Regions from separate parts of the Halomonas sp. FeN2 genome, predicted to be linked through region 2. Evidence: predicted binding sites of a transcription regulator. Region 2 holds the regulator's gene; the other holds the start of a gene.

Region 1 (7,208 bases), 2.2 Mb from region 2:
GCCCGCCAGTACTCCTCGCTGGGGTAGAGGCCATACATGAACTGGGAGAAGCGTGCGTTAACGAATACCCAGCAGGCGCCCGCCTGTGTGCAGTCTTCGCGGCTATCGCCCACCCAGTTGGCATCAATGAATGCCCACTGAACCGTGGGTACCACGAGTAGGTACAGCACGTAGAGGCCCAATAGCGTGAAAATGCTATTGATGGGGCCGTTGAACAGATTGCCGCGTAGCCAGGCAATCGGGCCAATGGTGCCTTTAGGGGCCGGGCGCTGAGGTATGGTTTCTTTATTGTGAATCATGGGGTTGCCTCCGGCCTAGCGTTCGACCAGCGCAACGCGAGCGTTGAACCAGTTCATGAACATGGACACCAGCAAGCTGATGATCAGATAAACCGCCATGGTCATGGCAATAACTTCGATGGCCTGACCGGTCTGGTTGAGCGTGGTGCCGGCGAAAACCGATACCAGGTCGGGGTAGCCGATGGCGGTGGCCAGGGACGAGTTTTTAATTAGGTTAAGATATTGGCTGGTGAGCGGCGGGATGATGACGCGCATGGCTTGCGGAATGACGACGAGGCGTAGAACCAGGTTGCGTGGCAAGCTCAGCGCCTGGGCGGCTTCCGTTTGGCCATGGGGAATGGCTTGGATGCCCGAGCGCACAATCTCAGCAATGAAGGAGGCCGTATAGATAGACAGCGCCAGCCATAGGGCCAGGAACTCAGGGATAATGGTGATGCCACCGCCGAAGTTAAAGCCCCGCAGTACCGGCATCTCCCAGGTCACCGGTACACCGGTAGCGACCAATACCAGCAGCGGTAGGCCAAAGATAATCACCAGCGACATCCAGAAAACCGGCAGGCGTTTGCCAGTGGCTTCGTGACGGCGCTTGTTCAAGATAACCAACGCAATGCTGGCAATGATGGCCAACACAAAGGTTGCAGGAATCAGTCCAAACCCTGATTCAAACAGCGGTTGAGGCAGGTAGAGCCCACGCACGTTGAGGAAAATGGCTTCGCCAAACGCCATGCTCTCTCTGGCACTGGGTAAGGTACGCAGTACCGCAAAGTACCAGAAGAAAATTTGCAGCAGTAGCGGGATATTACGAAAGGTTTCGATATAAGCGTTGGCCAACTTGGCGATCAACCAGTTGGGCGATAGTCGTGCGATACCGACGATAAAACCAATAATCGAAGCAGCTAGCACCCCTAGTCCACCGACCAGCAGCGTATTGAGCAAGCCAATCACAAAGGTGCGGCCGTAGGTGCTCTGGGAAGAGTATTCGATTAAGGTTTGACCAATACCAAAGCCGGCTGTGTTGCCCAGGAAGCCGAAGCCAGTGGTGATGCCGCGGGCGTTCAGGTTGGCTTGGGTATTGCCGATAATATAGATCAGGAAAGCCGCCACAACGGCGACTAAAATGAGCTGAAAAATAAGTGCGCGCTTAGCGCGGTCTCGCCAAAACGGCGGCTTGTGGCCGGCGGGGCGAATGTTGGGTCTTACAGACATGGGTGGCGTCTCCGCTACACGGAAGGTCAATCAAATGGCCCGCCATTCCCTTAAAACAGAAATCTGTGTAGAGGGCGGCGGGCCGGGGTCAAGCGAGACGCTTAGCGAATCGGGGGAGCGTACTGGAAGCCACCGTCGTTCCACAGGGCGTTGACACCGCGCTCAATTTCCAGCGGAGAGTCCATACCCACGTTACGTTCAAAGCTTTCAGCGTAGTTACCGACTTGGCTAATAATGTTGTAAGCCCAGTCTGCTTCAAGGTTCATGCCTTCGCCGTAGTTGCCGTCTTGGCCCAGCAGGCGAGCGATGTTGGGATCTTCAGAGTTAAGCATTTCTTCAGCGTTTTCACTGGTGACGCCGTACTCTTCGGCATTAATCATGGCAAACAGTGACCATTTCACGATGTTGAACCATAGATCGTCACCTTGGCGAACCACAGGGCCTAGCGGCTCTTTGGAGATAACGTCTGAAAGGATCATCGAGGCAGAGGGATCGTCTAGCTGTATACGTAGCGCCGCCAACTGAGATGTATCGGAGGTTAGCACGTCACAACGACCAGCCTGATAGCCACCTACGGTTTGCTCAGAAGTATCAAAAACAATCGGGTTGAACTCCATGTCGTTAGCACGGAAGTAGTCGGCCAGGTTCAACTCGGTGGTAGTGCCGGACTGGATACAGATAGAGGCACCGTCGAGCTCATCGGCACCGGTGATACCTAGATCGCGGGCGACCATGAAGCCTTGGCCGTCGTAAAAGTTAACGCCGGTGAAGTTCAGGCCCAGAGTTGTATCGCGGGTAGTCGTCCAAGTGGTGTTGCGTGACAGTACATCGACCTCGCCCGACTGTAGTGCGGTAAAGCGTTCAACAGCATTGAGTGAAATGTAGTTAACCGCATCTGCATCACCGAGTACCGCAGCTGCTACTGCACGACAAACATCAACGTCCAGGCCCTGCCAGTTACCGTCGTCATCCGGTGCTGAAAAGCCCGGCAAACCATCGCTCACACCACACTGAACGGCGCCACGCTCAATGGTATCTTCCAGGGTGTCGGCTTGAGCAGTCGCCATTCCCGCTAGGCTAAGTGAGCCAGCGGACGCCAGAAGCGCTAGGTGTTTTTTATTGAACATTTAGTTTCCCTCGAAGTTCTTGAAATTGGTTATTGAAATTCAGTCACTGAAACAGTTCTGCATGCCGCAGCATGTCACTAAACCTAGCAAGGAAGATGCCAACAGGGGTACAGGCGCTAATTCAGCGCTTTTCAACGCTACTCAACGAATTCGAGACGAAGGTCTAGGTGCAAAAAAGGTTACCGCCCACCTCGCTTTGCACCTTTATGGGGCGAGCTGAGGTGGGCGGTAACATACAGGCAGGTGTGAAGCGTGGGGTTACTCGGCCGCAAAGGCCTTGCGCATAAATGGCGGTAGGGCGAGAGCGCCACGGTGAGCGTCAACGCTATAGTACTCAAGGGGCAGGTCGTGGTTAGCGGCTGCCTGCTCGCGGAACGCATTTACGTCAGTGGCTTTACCCGCCAACGTCACGCTCCACCAGCCTGAGGGATAGACCGGCTGCGGGAAGGGTAGCGTGGCAACGCTGTCAAAACCGGCTTTTAGCATGTCGTTGCGCAGCTCACGGATAATCGAGCCACTGTGGTAAAGCGGTGATTCGCTCTGCTGCACCATCACGCCGCCACTTTTCAAGATACGGTGGCAGCGCTTGAGAAAATCTGTTTTAAACAGCCCTTCAGCAGGCCCAACCGGGTCGGTGGAGTCGATAATCAGCACATCGATGCTCTCATCAGGTGCATCGTCCACCCACTTCACGCCATCGGCGAACAGCAGCTCGGCGCGGGGATCGTTATTCGATTCCACTAACGACGGGAAAAAGCGCTCAGAAGCCTTGGTGACCTCTTCGTCGATATCAATTTGGGTCACTTTCTCGACACTCGAGTGACGCAGCACCTCTTTTAAGGTGCCGCAGTCGCCACCGCCAATGATCACCACCCGTTTGGGCTCTTGGTGGGTAAACAGCGCCGGATGCGCAATCATCTCGTGGTAGAGAAAGTTGTCGCGGTCGGTCAGCATCACGCAGCCATCCAGCACCATTAGGTTACCGTAGGTCTCGGTAGCGTAGACCTCCAGATGCTGGTACTGGCTCTGCACATCCAAGAGTTTTTCAGAGATCTTCAGTGAGAAAGCGCTGCCGTGGCTGTCAAAGACTTCGGTAAACCACTGGTCGTCGCGTAAATCGCTCATCAATTGGCTCCTGAATACTGTGCATTGGTGTGAGTCGGAATATCGCGGTGATACTGCGGGCTTAGCTCGTGCAGCGCCTCCATAAAGGCGGTGACGTTATCGGGGTTGGTGAATTGGCTGATACCGTGGCCCAGGTTAAATACGTGGCCAGGGCCGTGGCCGTAGCTCTCCAGCACCCGGGCCACTTCGGCGCGGATAGCCGAGGGGCGGGCAAACAATACGTTGGGATCCAGGTTGCCTTGTAGCGCCACTTTATGACCAACCCGGGCGCGGGCGTCGGAAAGTTCGGTAGACCAGTCGATACCCAGCGCGTCGGCACCGGCGCAAGCGATATGCTCGAGCCACTGGCCGCCGTTTTTGGTGAACAAAATCACCGGTACCCGGCGGCCGTCGTGCTCGCGGATCAGCCCGGAGACGATCTGCTCCATGTAGCGGAGAGAGAACTCCAGGTAAGCAGGGGTAGATAGCGCGCCGCCCCAGGTATCAAAAATCTGCACTGCTTGGGCGCCCGCGCGAATTTGGGCGTTCAGGTAGTCAGTTACCGCATGCGCCAGCGTATCCAGCAGCTGGTGCATGGTATCCGGGGTATCGTAAAGCATGGTTTTCAGATGGCGGAAGTCCTTGCTGGAACCGCCCTCCACCATGTAAGTCGCCAGCGTCCAGGGGCTGCCTGAGAAGCCGATTAGCGGCATGCGGCCGTTCAGCTCGCGGCGAATGGTGGAAACTGCACGCATCACGTAGTCCAGGTCGCGCTCGGCGTCGGGCACGCTGAGTGCGGCAACCTCTTCTTGAGTGCGCACCGTTTTGCGGAATTTGGGGCCTTCGCCGGTTTCAAAATAGAGTCCCAGGCCCATGGCATCGGGAATGGTTAAAATATCTGAAAACAGAATGGCCGCATCCAGCGGGTAACGCTCCAAGGGCTGCAGGGTGACTTCGCAGGCTAGGTCATGGTTGCGGCACAGATCCATAAAACTGCCCGCATCGGCGCGGCTGGCGCGGTATTCCGGCAGATAGCGGCCCGCTTGGCGCATCATCCACACCGGGGTGCGGTCGACGGGCTGGCGCGCTAGTGCGCGAAGAAAGCGATCATTTTGCAAAGGTGTAGTGGTCATAGACACTTGCTCTTAGGAAATTTGCCCGCATCGTATTGGAAACCGTACTTGGGAGCGTACTTGAAACCGTATTGGGGATCGTATGGGAGCAATTGTACTTGAAGATAGGCGCTAGGGCGGCGTACACGATGGCAAAAATCGTCGCACCCGGACAATTTTTCTCGCCTAATAAGCCGATTTTAGCTTCTTCCCCAGCGTGAGGCCTGCGCCGCTTCCTGTTAGAATACTGACCCACTTTGCCAACACTGGTGTGGTTAACTGGTTTGGTCAATCAGCGAGGTAACCTGTGACCATTCGCTTCATTGCCGCTTCCCGGCTGCCCACGCCCTGGGCAACATTTACTATGCATGGCTTCGAAGATGAGGCCACTGGCAAGGATCATATCGCCTTAACGCTGGGTGATGTGACCGGCGATGCGCCGGTGTTGGGGCGTGTGCACTCCGAGTGTTTGACCGGCGATGCGCTGTTTTCCATGCGCTGCGACTGTGGCTACCAGCTCCAGGAAGCGCTTAAACGCATCGCTGAAGAGGGCCGCGGTGTCCTGTTCTACTTACGCCAAGAGGGGCGCGGTATTGGCCTGTTGAATAAAATTCGCGCTTATCACCTGCAAGATCAGGGGGCAGATACGGTCGAGGCCAACGAGCAGCTCGGTTTTGGCGCCGACATGCGCCGCTATGACCTGTGCGTGCCGATGCTTAACCATTTGGGCATCACATCGTTAAGGTTAATGACCAATAACCCGCGCAAGGTGGATGCCCTCACCCGCGACGGCGTGAATGTCGTCGAACGCCTGCCGATCACCACCGGGCTTAACCCCCATAATGAGCAGTATCTATCCACCAAAGCGGGCAAGCTTGGCCACATGATGGCCTTGGATGACTTCACTCAGGCTAGCGATGTAGATATTGAACGTAAGGGGTGATATGAGTGGGAGATGGCATGCCAGGAGCGCCCCAGGATGAACGCCGTCAGTAAGGAGCATTACCAGCAGTATAAACAACAGCGTGAAAAGCCTTCCGAAGAGCAGGGTGAATTCAGCGTTATTGAAGAGTGGCTGCACAGTATCACCCACGGTATTGGTGCTGTGCTCAGTCTGGTCGGAATGGTAGTACTGTTGGTGGCGGCGAGCTACGCCGCCCATGTCGACCCCTGGAAAATTGTCAGCCTGAGCTTATACGGCACTACGCTAGTGCTGCTGTATACCGCTTCTACCCTTTACCACGGTATCCCTCATCGGCGTTGGAAACAGCGTTTTCAATTACTTGATCACTGCGCGATTTATCTTCTTATCGCAGGTACTTACACACCCTTTTTACTCGTCAATATGCGCGGTACGACGGGCTGGGTCTTGTTTGCCGCCGTGTGGTCGCTGGCGCTAGTGGGCATTGCCTGCATACTGCTGTGGCCACAGCGCTTTTCGATATTGCGCGTGGCGATTTACCTGCTTATGGGGTGGATGATCGTGCTGGCGTCAGGCGAGATGGCAGCGAGCCTATCGACAACGGGGATCGTCCTGCTTGCTGCGGGTGGAATCACCTACACACTAGGCGTTATTTTCTACGCCGTGCGCGCGATCCCCTACAACCATGCGATCTGGCATCTGTTTGTGGTTGCCGGAAGCGTCTGCCACTACTTTGCCGTTTATAATGCCGTGTTGCCCCACGTTTCGGCTGCGTAGCGGTTAATAGTCTGACGTCGAAATCACTCTCCTTTTTCGATTTGCCTATCTACTAGTTGCCTTTTTAGCAGCTCGAAAATTCCTGTAAGTCGTAGAATCCCTCTGTAAACTAAGCCAAAAACTTAAGTTTTAAGATATTAAGCCGAAAGTAGTAATAGGGTTAAATACTGACCTGGATGTATTTAACGCCGAATGGCCTGAAAAACCACAGCGGATTCGCATAGTGATGTCTATCGCCACACCCAAAACGACATTCAACAAGATTTTCCAACAAGAGGATTGTCATGAGCACTGTTAACAACGCCCACGACACGACCATGCCGTCGGTACTGGGCAAAAAAGACAGTACTGATGAAATGGTGCATCGCATAGGCCACTTGACGCGCCTGCTGCGGGACAGCATGAAAGAGCTGGGCTTAGATCAGCAAATTACCCAGGCGGCGCAAGCGATACCGGATGCCAATGACCGACTCAATTATGTTGCCTCCATGACGGAGCAGGCAGCAGAGCGGGCCTTGAATGCCGTTGAGCGCGCGCAACCCGTGCAAGACAGTCTCGAAGAAGAGGGCGCTGCGCTTAATAAGCGCTGGCAGTTAGCGGCAGCCAAGCTCGCGGCGGTAGAGGGTGATCCCAGTCTCGTCGAAGACACCCAGGACTTTTT
Region 2 (7,208 bases):
TTTAGCGGCGGGCGACTTGAATATTTTATTGATCGTGAAGTGATTCAAGCACGCTCTGACGTTGACGGCAGCGAGCCCCAGCGCATACGTATGACCCTTCAGCCTGAACAATAGGGAGTCAAGCTGTGGCAACTGCTGACACTACGCCGAACAACATCCTTACACCGAACAAAACCCTTTATGCCCACCACCTGGCTAAAAGCTACAAACGCCGCCGTGTGGTTAAAGACATCAATTTGGAAATCTGCCAAGGCAGCGTCGTTGGGCTCCTGGGCCCCAATGGCGCGGGTAAAACCACCTCATTCTATATGATCGTTGGGCTAGTCAAGTCCGACGCTGGCAAGGTGGGTATCGACGATGTGGATTTAACCCGCGCCCCCATGCACGAGCGCGCAGCGGCGGGAATTGGCTATCTACCTCAAGAGGCATCTATTTTCCGCAAACTCTCGGTTGCCGATAATATTATGGCGATACTCGAGACCCGCAAAGAGCTTAGTCGCAGCGACCGCGAACAGCGCCTGGAAGCGCTACTCGAAGACTTCCATATTACCCATATCCGCGACAACCTGGGCATGAGCCTTTCAGGGGGCGAGCGCCGGCGTGTAGAAATCGCCCGTTCGCTAGCCACAGAGCCCGCTTTTATTCTGCTTGATGAGCCTTTTGCGGGCGTTGACCCCATCTCGGTAGGTGATATTAAAAGCATTATTCGTGCGCTTAAACAGCGCCATATCGGCGTGCTGATTACTGATCACAACGTGCGTGAAACCCTGGATATTTGCGATATCGCCTATATCGTCGGCGATGGGCAAATCATCGCCAGTGGCTCGCCGGCTTCGATTCTCACCAATCAAAAAGTAAGGGACGTGTATTTGGGCGCCGATTTTCGTCTGTAACAGTTTCGCCTTCATCGCCCCTAAATAGCGCTTTAAAACAACTTTACTACCAATGGCATGCTTATTGCACTTGCGCCAAGCACTCACTCGCACTAGGGTGGAGCATTCTGATTAACGAGTGGTTCTCAGATGGTCATGAAAGCTTCTCTCCAACTGCGTATCGGCACACAGCTGACCATGACGCCCCAGTTGCAGCAGGCCATTGCGCTGCTGCAACTCTCTACGCTGGATCTTCGTCAAGAAATTCAGCAGGCACTTGATGCCAATCCCATGCTGGAGCAGGAAGATGAATTTAGTGAGCAGGCTGTCAGCGAGCCTAAGGAAGAAGAGTGGTCAGAGAGCATCCCTACTGAGCTCTCGGTAGATAGCGACTGGTCAGATACCTATCAAGATATGGGCAGTCAGGGGGGTAGCAGCAGCGAAGGCCCTGATTTTGAGCGTCAGGCAGCAGGGCAAAGCCTGCATGGCCACCTGCTATGGCAGCTTGCCATGACCGATTTTAGCGCCCGCGAGCAGCTTGTCGCGGAGAGTTTAATCGACGCGCTCGACGCTAACGGCTACCTAACCCAACCGCTCAACGACATCCGTGAAGGCCTGCGCGCCCAGGGCATTGACGGGCTTAGTCAACGCGAAGTGGAAACCATTCTGCTCAAGCTCCAGCAGTTTGAGCCGACCGGCATCTTTGCCCGGGATCTGCGTGAATGCTTGATGCTGCAGCTCGCCGCCCTCCCCGATGATACGCCACTGCTGGTTCCCGCTCGCCGTTTAGTGCGGCAGTTTCTCGAAGCGCTTGGTAAAGACGATATGCGCCTGCTGAAGCGCCGCCTAGGGCTCGACGACGAACAGTTGACCGACGTCATCCTACTGATTCGCAGCCTAGACCCACGGCCAGGCAGCGCTTACGGCGACACCGACGATAGCTATGTTACCCCCGACCTAGTCGTGCGCCACGATAACGAAGGCTGGCACTTAGAACTCAACCCAGAAGCCCTGCCAAGGCTGCGCATTCAGCCGGACTACGCCAGCTTGATTAAGCGAGCGGACAAGAGCCAGGACAATCAGTTTCTCAAAGAACACCTCCAGGAAGCGCGCTGGCTGATCAAAAGCCTCTCTAGCCGAAACGATACGCTGCTGCGTGTGGGTCGCGAAATCATTACCCGCCAGATTGGCTTTTTGGAGCACGGTGAAGAAGCCATGAAGCCATTGATACTGGCCGATATTGCCGAAGCCGTCGAGATGCACGAGTCGACTATTTCACGGGTAACGACGCAAAAATATATCCATACACCTCGAGGCGTGTTTGAACTCAAATACTTTTTCTCAAGCCAGGTGAGCGGTCAAGATGGCGATAGCCATTCCAGCACTGCCATCCGGGCACGTCTCAAGAAACTGATTCAAGAGGAGCCGCCCGGCAAGCCGCTTTCAGATAGTCGCTTAGTGACGCTGTTAGGCGAGGGAGGGATTCAAGTGGCGCGTCGTACGGTGGCGAAATACCGTGAAGCCATGGGCATTCCCTCATCTAGTGAACGGCGCCGTTTGCGCTAACTTCGCTAACGTTTCAGGGAAACTCTCGACAAGGGCTTTGCAACGCGGCAAAAAGGGTTACAATCGAAGTACAGTCCGATGGATAAGGAGCACGTCAATGCAAGTAAATATCACTGGTCATCACGTAGAACTGACTGACGCCTTGCGTGACTATGTCAACGAAAAGCTTGAGCGTGTAGAGCGCCATTACGACAATATAACTACGGTGCAAGTCACCTTATCAGTGGAGAAAGAGCGCCAGCAGGCCGCCTGTACGCTGCACGCAGCAGGTGCTGACTTACATGCGGAAGCCCTAGACAGTGATATGTACGCCGCTATCGACGCGCTAGCGGATAAAATCGACCGTCAACTCGTTAAACACAAGGAAAAAGCACAAGCTCGCGCCCAAGGCGCTGGTGTGCGTTAATTCAATGACGTTGGAAACCATACTCCCCCCGGAACGTGTTCTGTATGACGTACCCGGGGGTAGCAAAAAAAGGGTGCTGGAGTTTTACAGCACCTTTATTGCCCAAAATATCCCCAGCCTGGACAGCCAAGAAGTGTTTAGCCGTTTAATCGGCCGCGAGCGCTTAGGTAGTACGGGTATTGGTAACGGCGTGGCTATTCCCCATGCGCGGAGCCCCCACTGCACCGCCCCTATCGCCGGGTTTTTAAAGCTGGCTGAAGCAATCGATTTCGATGCTATCGACGGCGATCCGGTAGATCTGGTATTTGTCCTGTTGGTACCCGAAGAGGCAGATGACACGCATCTCTCACTACTGGGGCAGGTAGCGACCATCATGAATGATGCGGACACGCGCCAGCAGCTGCGTAAAGCAGCCAGCCAGCGCGAACTGCTCGAGCTGATTACCGCTAAAATTCGCGAGCAATCAGCGGCCTAAGGGTCTGAAAGCCTGTTCAGGGCACAGCACAGCAGATTATTCGCTCACCACCCTCAACGCAGCTTGATCAAAGCAAAGAGAGACTCTATGCAACTGGTGATCATTAGCGGCCGCTCCGGGTCAGGTAAATCTATCGCCTTGCAAGCGCTGGAAGATCTTGGCTACTACGCGATTGACAACCTCCCCGCTATGCTGCTGGGATCATTGGTGGATGAACTGCGTGACCAGGGCGATCGCACCCATCTGGCGGTCAGTATTGATGCCCGCAATTTGCCGGGAGCGCTGGAGCGCCTACCCTCTTTGTTAGAGGAGTTGCGTCAGCGTAAAATCGACTTTCAAGTGATTTACCTAACTACCGACGCACGCATACTGCTTGAGCGCTACTCTGCTACTCGGCGACGCCATCCGCTGACCCGCGATAGCGAGATGACCCTGGAAGAGGCGATCAATAAAGAGGAGGAAACGCTGGAGGATATTCGCGACCTGGCCGACCTTTTGATCGATACATCACGGTTATCGGTGCACGATTTACGTCGCCGTATTACCGACCAGGTAGCGCATCAACGGCGCGATAAGCTGACGTTAACGCTGGAATCGTTTGGCTATAAACGCGGCGTACCGTTAGACGCCGACCTGGTCTTCGATGTGCGCTGCCTGCCAAACCCTTACTGGGATCCAACGCTGCGCCAGTTCACTGGCCGCGACGCGGAAATCGTGGCTTTTTTGAGCAGCTATCCGATCGTTGACGCCATGAGCGACGACATTTTGGCCTGGCTGGAGCGTTGGTTACCCGCTTACCAAAATAGCCAACGTAGCTACATGACTATCGCCATTGGCTGTACGGGTGGTCAGCACCGCTCGGTCTATATGGTCGAGAAGTTAGCGGAAAAATTAGCGCCTAGCATGGGCGAAGTTCAGCTTCGCCACCGCGAACTTGGCCTGCATTACACCTTAAGCGAACAGTTGGCCGCTCCTCTCGTCAGCGCTGCCACACCCAACGAGCGGCCAGAGACCTCTTAAGCGCGTCTATCCATTAATGACACCACTCGGCGAAAAGGAACCAGGGTGCCAGAACGCATACTTACACTTACCAATCAACGCGGGCTACACGCTCGCGCGGCGACAAAACTGGTCAAATGCGGCCAACAGTTCACGGCAAAAATATGCGTCTACAAACAGCAACAGGCTGCCGACGCCGCCAACATCATGTCACTGCTGATGCTTGCCGCACCTTGTGGCACCGAGCTTAGAATCACCGCCGAAGGCGATGACGCCGAACAGGCGCTTGAAGCGATTCAAGCGCTGTTCGACGCCCGCTTTGAGGAAGATCAGTAGCCGTCGCTTGTGCCTGCTAGTCCCCCGCTACGGTCATGGCATCAATCAACCAGCTACCCGTGTGAACACTGCCACGGGTATCGGTGTCATCGCCAATACCTACTAAGCCAGCAAACATGCGCTCCAGGTTTCCGGCGATAGTGAACTCTTCTACCGGGTACTGCACCTTGCCATTCTCGACCCAAAAACCTGCTGCACCGCGAGAGTAGTCGCCGGTCACACCGTTGACACCCTGGCCCATCAACTCAGTTACCCAAATACCCCGCCCCATCTCTTGCAGCAGGCTCTCGCGTGATTGCAGCGGCGTCGCTAAACGCACGTTACGTGCCCCACCGGCATTACCCGTGGTTTGCATATCGAGACGACGGGCGCTGTAAGACGAGAGCATATAGCTGGCAATGCGCCCCTGATCGATAAAGCGATTATTGCGCGTTTGCACGCCCTCACCATCAAACGGCGAGCTTGCCGTGGCGCCGACCTCCATCGGCCGCTCTTCCAGACTGAACCAGTCGGGAAACAGCGGTGTACCAAGCCGGTCGCACAGAAACGAAGCTTGACGGTACAGCGCACCGCCGGCTAACCCACTGAGCAGGTGGCCAATCAAGCCACTGGCCAACGACGGGTCAAACAGCACCGGAAAGGTGCCCGTTGGCGGACGTTTAGCGCCGAGCCTGCGCAACGTACGCACCGCGGCTTCGCGCCCTACCTCAGCAGGATCACGCAGCGCCTTGGGGTCGCGGGCAGACGTATAGTCATAATCACGCTGCATACCGGCCGCGTCTTGGGCAATCAGCATGCACGAAAGAGAGTGGTTACTGCCCTTTTGGGTGCCTAAAAAGCCGTGGCTATTGGCGTACACGCGTACCCCTTCGCCGCTGGAGAGCGACGCACCATCCGACTGGGAAATACCTTCCACATCGCGGCCCGCCAGCTCGCAGGCCAGCGCCAGCTCAATCGCCTCATCCGTTGTGAGCGCCCAGGGGTAGTGCACTTTTAAATCGGGCAACTCAGTAGCCATGAGTGATGCATCGGCCAGTCCAGCCGCCGGATCTTCGCCGGTGTAGCGGGCAATTGCCAGCGCCTTCTCCACCGCCGCCTGAATAGATGCGCTGCTGGCGTCTGTGGATGAAGCGCTGCCTTTACGCTGCCCCACGTAGAGCGTGACGGCAATGCCTTGGTCACGGGATAACTCAACCGTTTCAACTTCCCCCTGACGTACGCTAACGCCTATGCCCTGGTCAACGCTTGCGCCCACCTCGGCAGCATCCGCGCCCAAGCGCTTGGCCAGCGCTAGCGCCTCTTCAGCGCGCGCGGTCAATAGTGACTGCTGCGCGGATGCATCAAATGCCTGTGCCATATGGCCTCCTATTTCAACCGAATGTCTCTCAACCAAAGTCTTTCAAGAGAGTGTCATCGGCGAATCAATGTTGTACTCGCAGCTGGTATAATGCCGCCACGAATCTTGTCTGTGAGTCACACTATGCGTAAGCAACGTCCCGATCCCGTTGAAGTAGAAGAGCAGGAAGAACGCCCTAGCAAGTCGCAACTCAAACGCGAAATGCATGCCTTACAGGCACTTGGGGAAACCTTGATCGCCATGCGACCGGCGGAACGCGCCCGTTTCCCCCTCTCTGACGATATGCTCCGTGCTATCGAGGAAACCTCGCGTATTCGTTCCCATGAAGGTCGCCGCCGCCATATGCAGTATGTCGGCAAGCTAATCCGGAAAGAGGATCTCACCGCCATTCAAGCCGTGTTCGACTCCATCGATCAGGAGCAGGAGCAGCGCGACCACGCGTTTCACCGACTGGAAAAATGGCGGGAACGCTTAATTGACGAAGGCGACGCGGCGGTTGATCTGTTTATGGCGGAACACCCCGATGCCGATCGCCAGACACTGCGTCAATTGATTCGCAACGCCCAGCGGGAACGCGAACAGGGCAAACCGCCGACCAGCTCACGCAAGCTCTTCAAACACCTGCGCGAAACCCTCTCACTTTAAAAACAGCCTCTTTAAAACGGTTTTTCAAAACCGCCAGTCAAGACTGCGTGCCACCGACGGTCAGCTCATCCAATTTCAGGGTGGGCTGGCCCACCCCCACCGGCACGCCCTGTCCCTCTTTACCGCATACGCCAATACCAGTATCCAGCGCCATATCATGGCCGATCATGGAAACGCGCTGCATCGCTTCCGGCCCGTTACCAATCAAGGTGGCGCCTTTCACCGGTGTCGTCACCTTACCGTCTTCAATCAGGTAAGCTTCGCTGGCGGAGAATACAAATTTACCCGACGTGATATCCACCTGCCCGCCGCCAAAGCTCACCGCGTAAATACCGCGCTTAACGCTTTTGATAATATCGCTGGGCTCATCTTGGCCCGCGAGCATAACGGTATTGGTCATACGCGGCATGGGTAAGTGGGCAAAGGATTCGCGTCGCGCATTGCCCGTCGGCGCCATACCCATTAAGCGGGCATTGAGTTTGTCCTGCATATAGCCGGTCAAAATGCCGTCTTCGATAAGCGGCGTGTATTGCCCCGGTGTGCCCTCGTCAT

The links. The regulator sigma-54, encoded in region 2, starts transcription at its own class of promoters, with help from an activator protein. The targets are predictions, from matches to a motif close to TGGCACNNNNNTTGCTNT.
Region 1: the regulator sigma-54 is predicted to act here: its motif matches at 2,716-2,733, upstream of KF947_RS09995 (amino acid ABC transporter substrate-binding protein).

The regions. Positions count from the first base shown of each region.
Region 1 is NZ_CP074200.1:2,190,409-2,197,616, reverse strand. Features, by position in the region: gene KF947_RS10005 (amino acid ABC transporter permease) at 1-299, opposite strand, end outside; gene KF947_RS10000 (amino acid ABC transporter permease) at 315-1,505, opposite strand; gene KF947_RS09995 (amino acid ABC transporter substrate-binding protein) at 1,607-2,632, opposite strand; gene speE (polyamine aminopropyltransferase) at 2,891-3,757, opposite strand; gene hemE (uroporphyrinogen decarboxylase) at 3,757-4,869, opposite strand; gene ribA (GTP cyclohydrolase II) at 5,156-5,791, shown strand; gene trhA (PAQR family membrane homeostasis protein TrhA) at 5,828-6,547, shown strand; gene cheZ (protein phosphatase CheZ) at 6,832-7,208, shown strand, end outside.
Region 2 is NZ_CP074200.1:4,347,606-4,354,813, reverse strand. Features, by position in the region: gene lptA (lipopolysaccharide transport periplasmic protein LptA) at 1-114, shown strand, start outside; gene lptB (LPS export ABC transporter ATP-binding protein) at 126-893, shown strand; gene KF947_RS19980 (RNA polymerase factor sigma-54) at 1,023-2,438, shown strand; gene hpf (ribosome hibernation-promoting factor, HPF/YfiA family) at 2,536-2,844, shown strand; gene KF947_RS19970 (PTS sugar transporter subunit IIA) at 2,849-3,319, shown strand; gene rapZ (RNase adapter RapZ) at 3,407-4,339, shown strand; gene KF947_RS19960 (HPr family phosphocarrier protein) at 4,385-4,654, shown strand; gene pmbA (metalloprotease PmbA) at 4,671-6,011, opposite strand; gene yjgA (ribosome biogenesis factor YjgA) at 6,135-6,656, shown strand; gene tldD (metalloprotease TldD) at 6,694-7,208, opposite strand, start outside.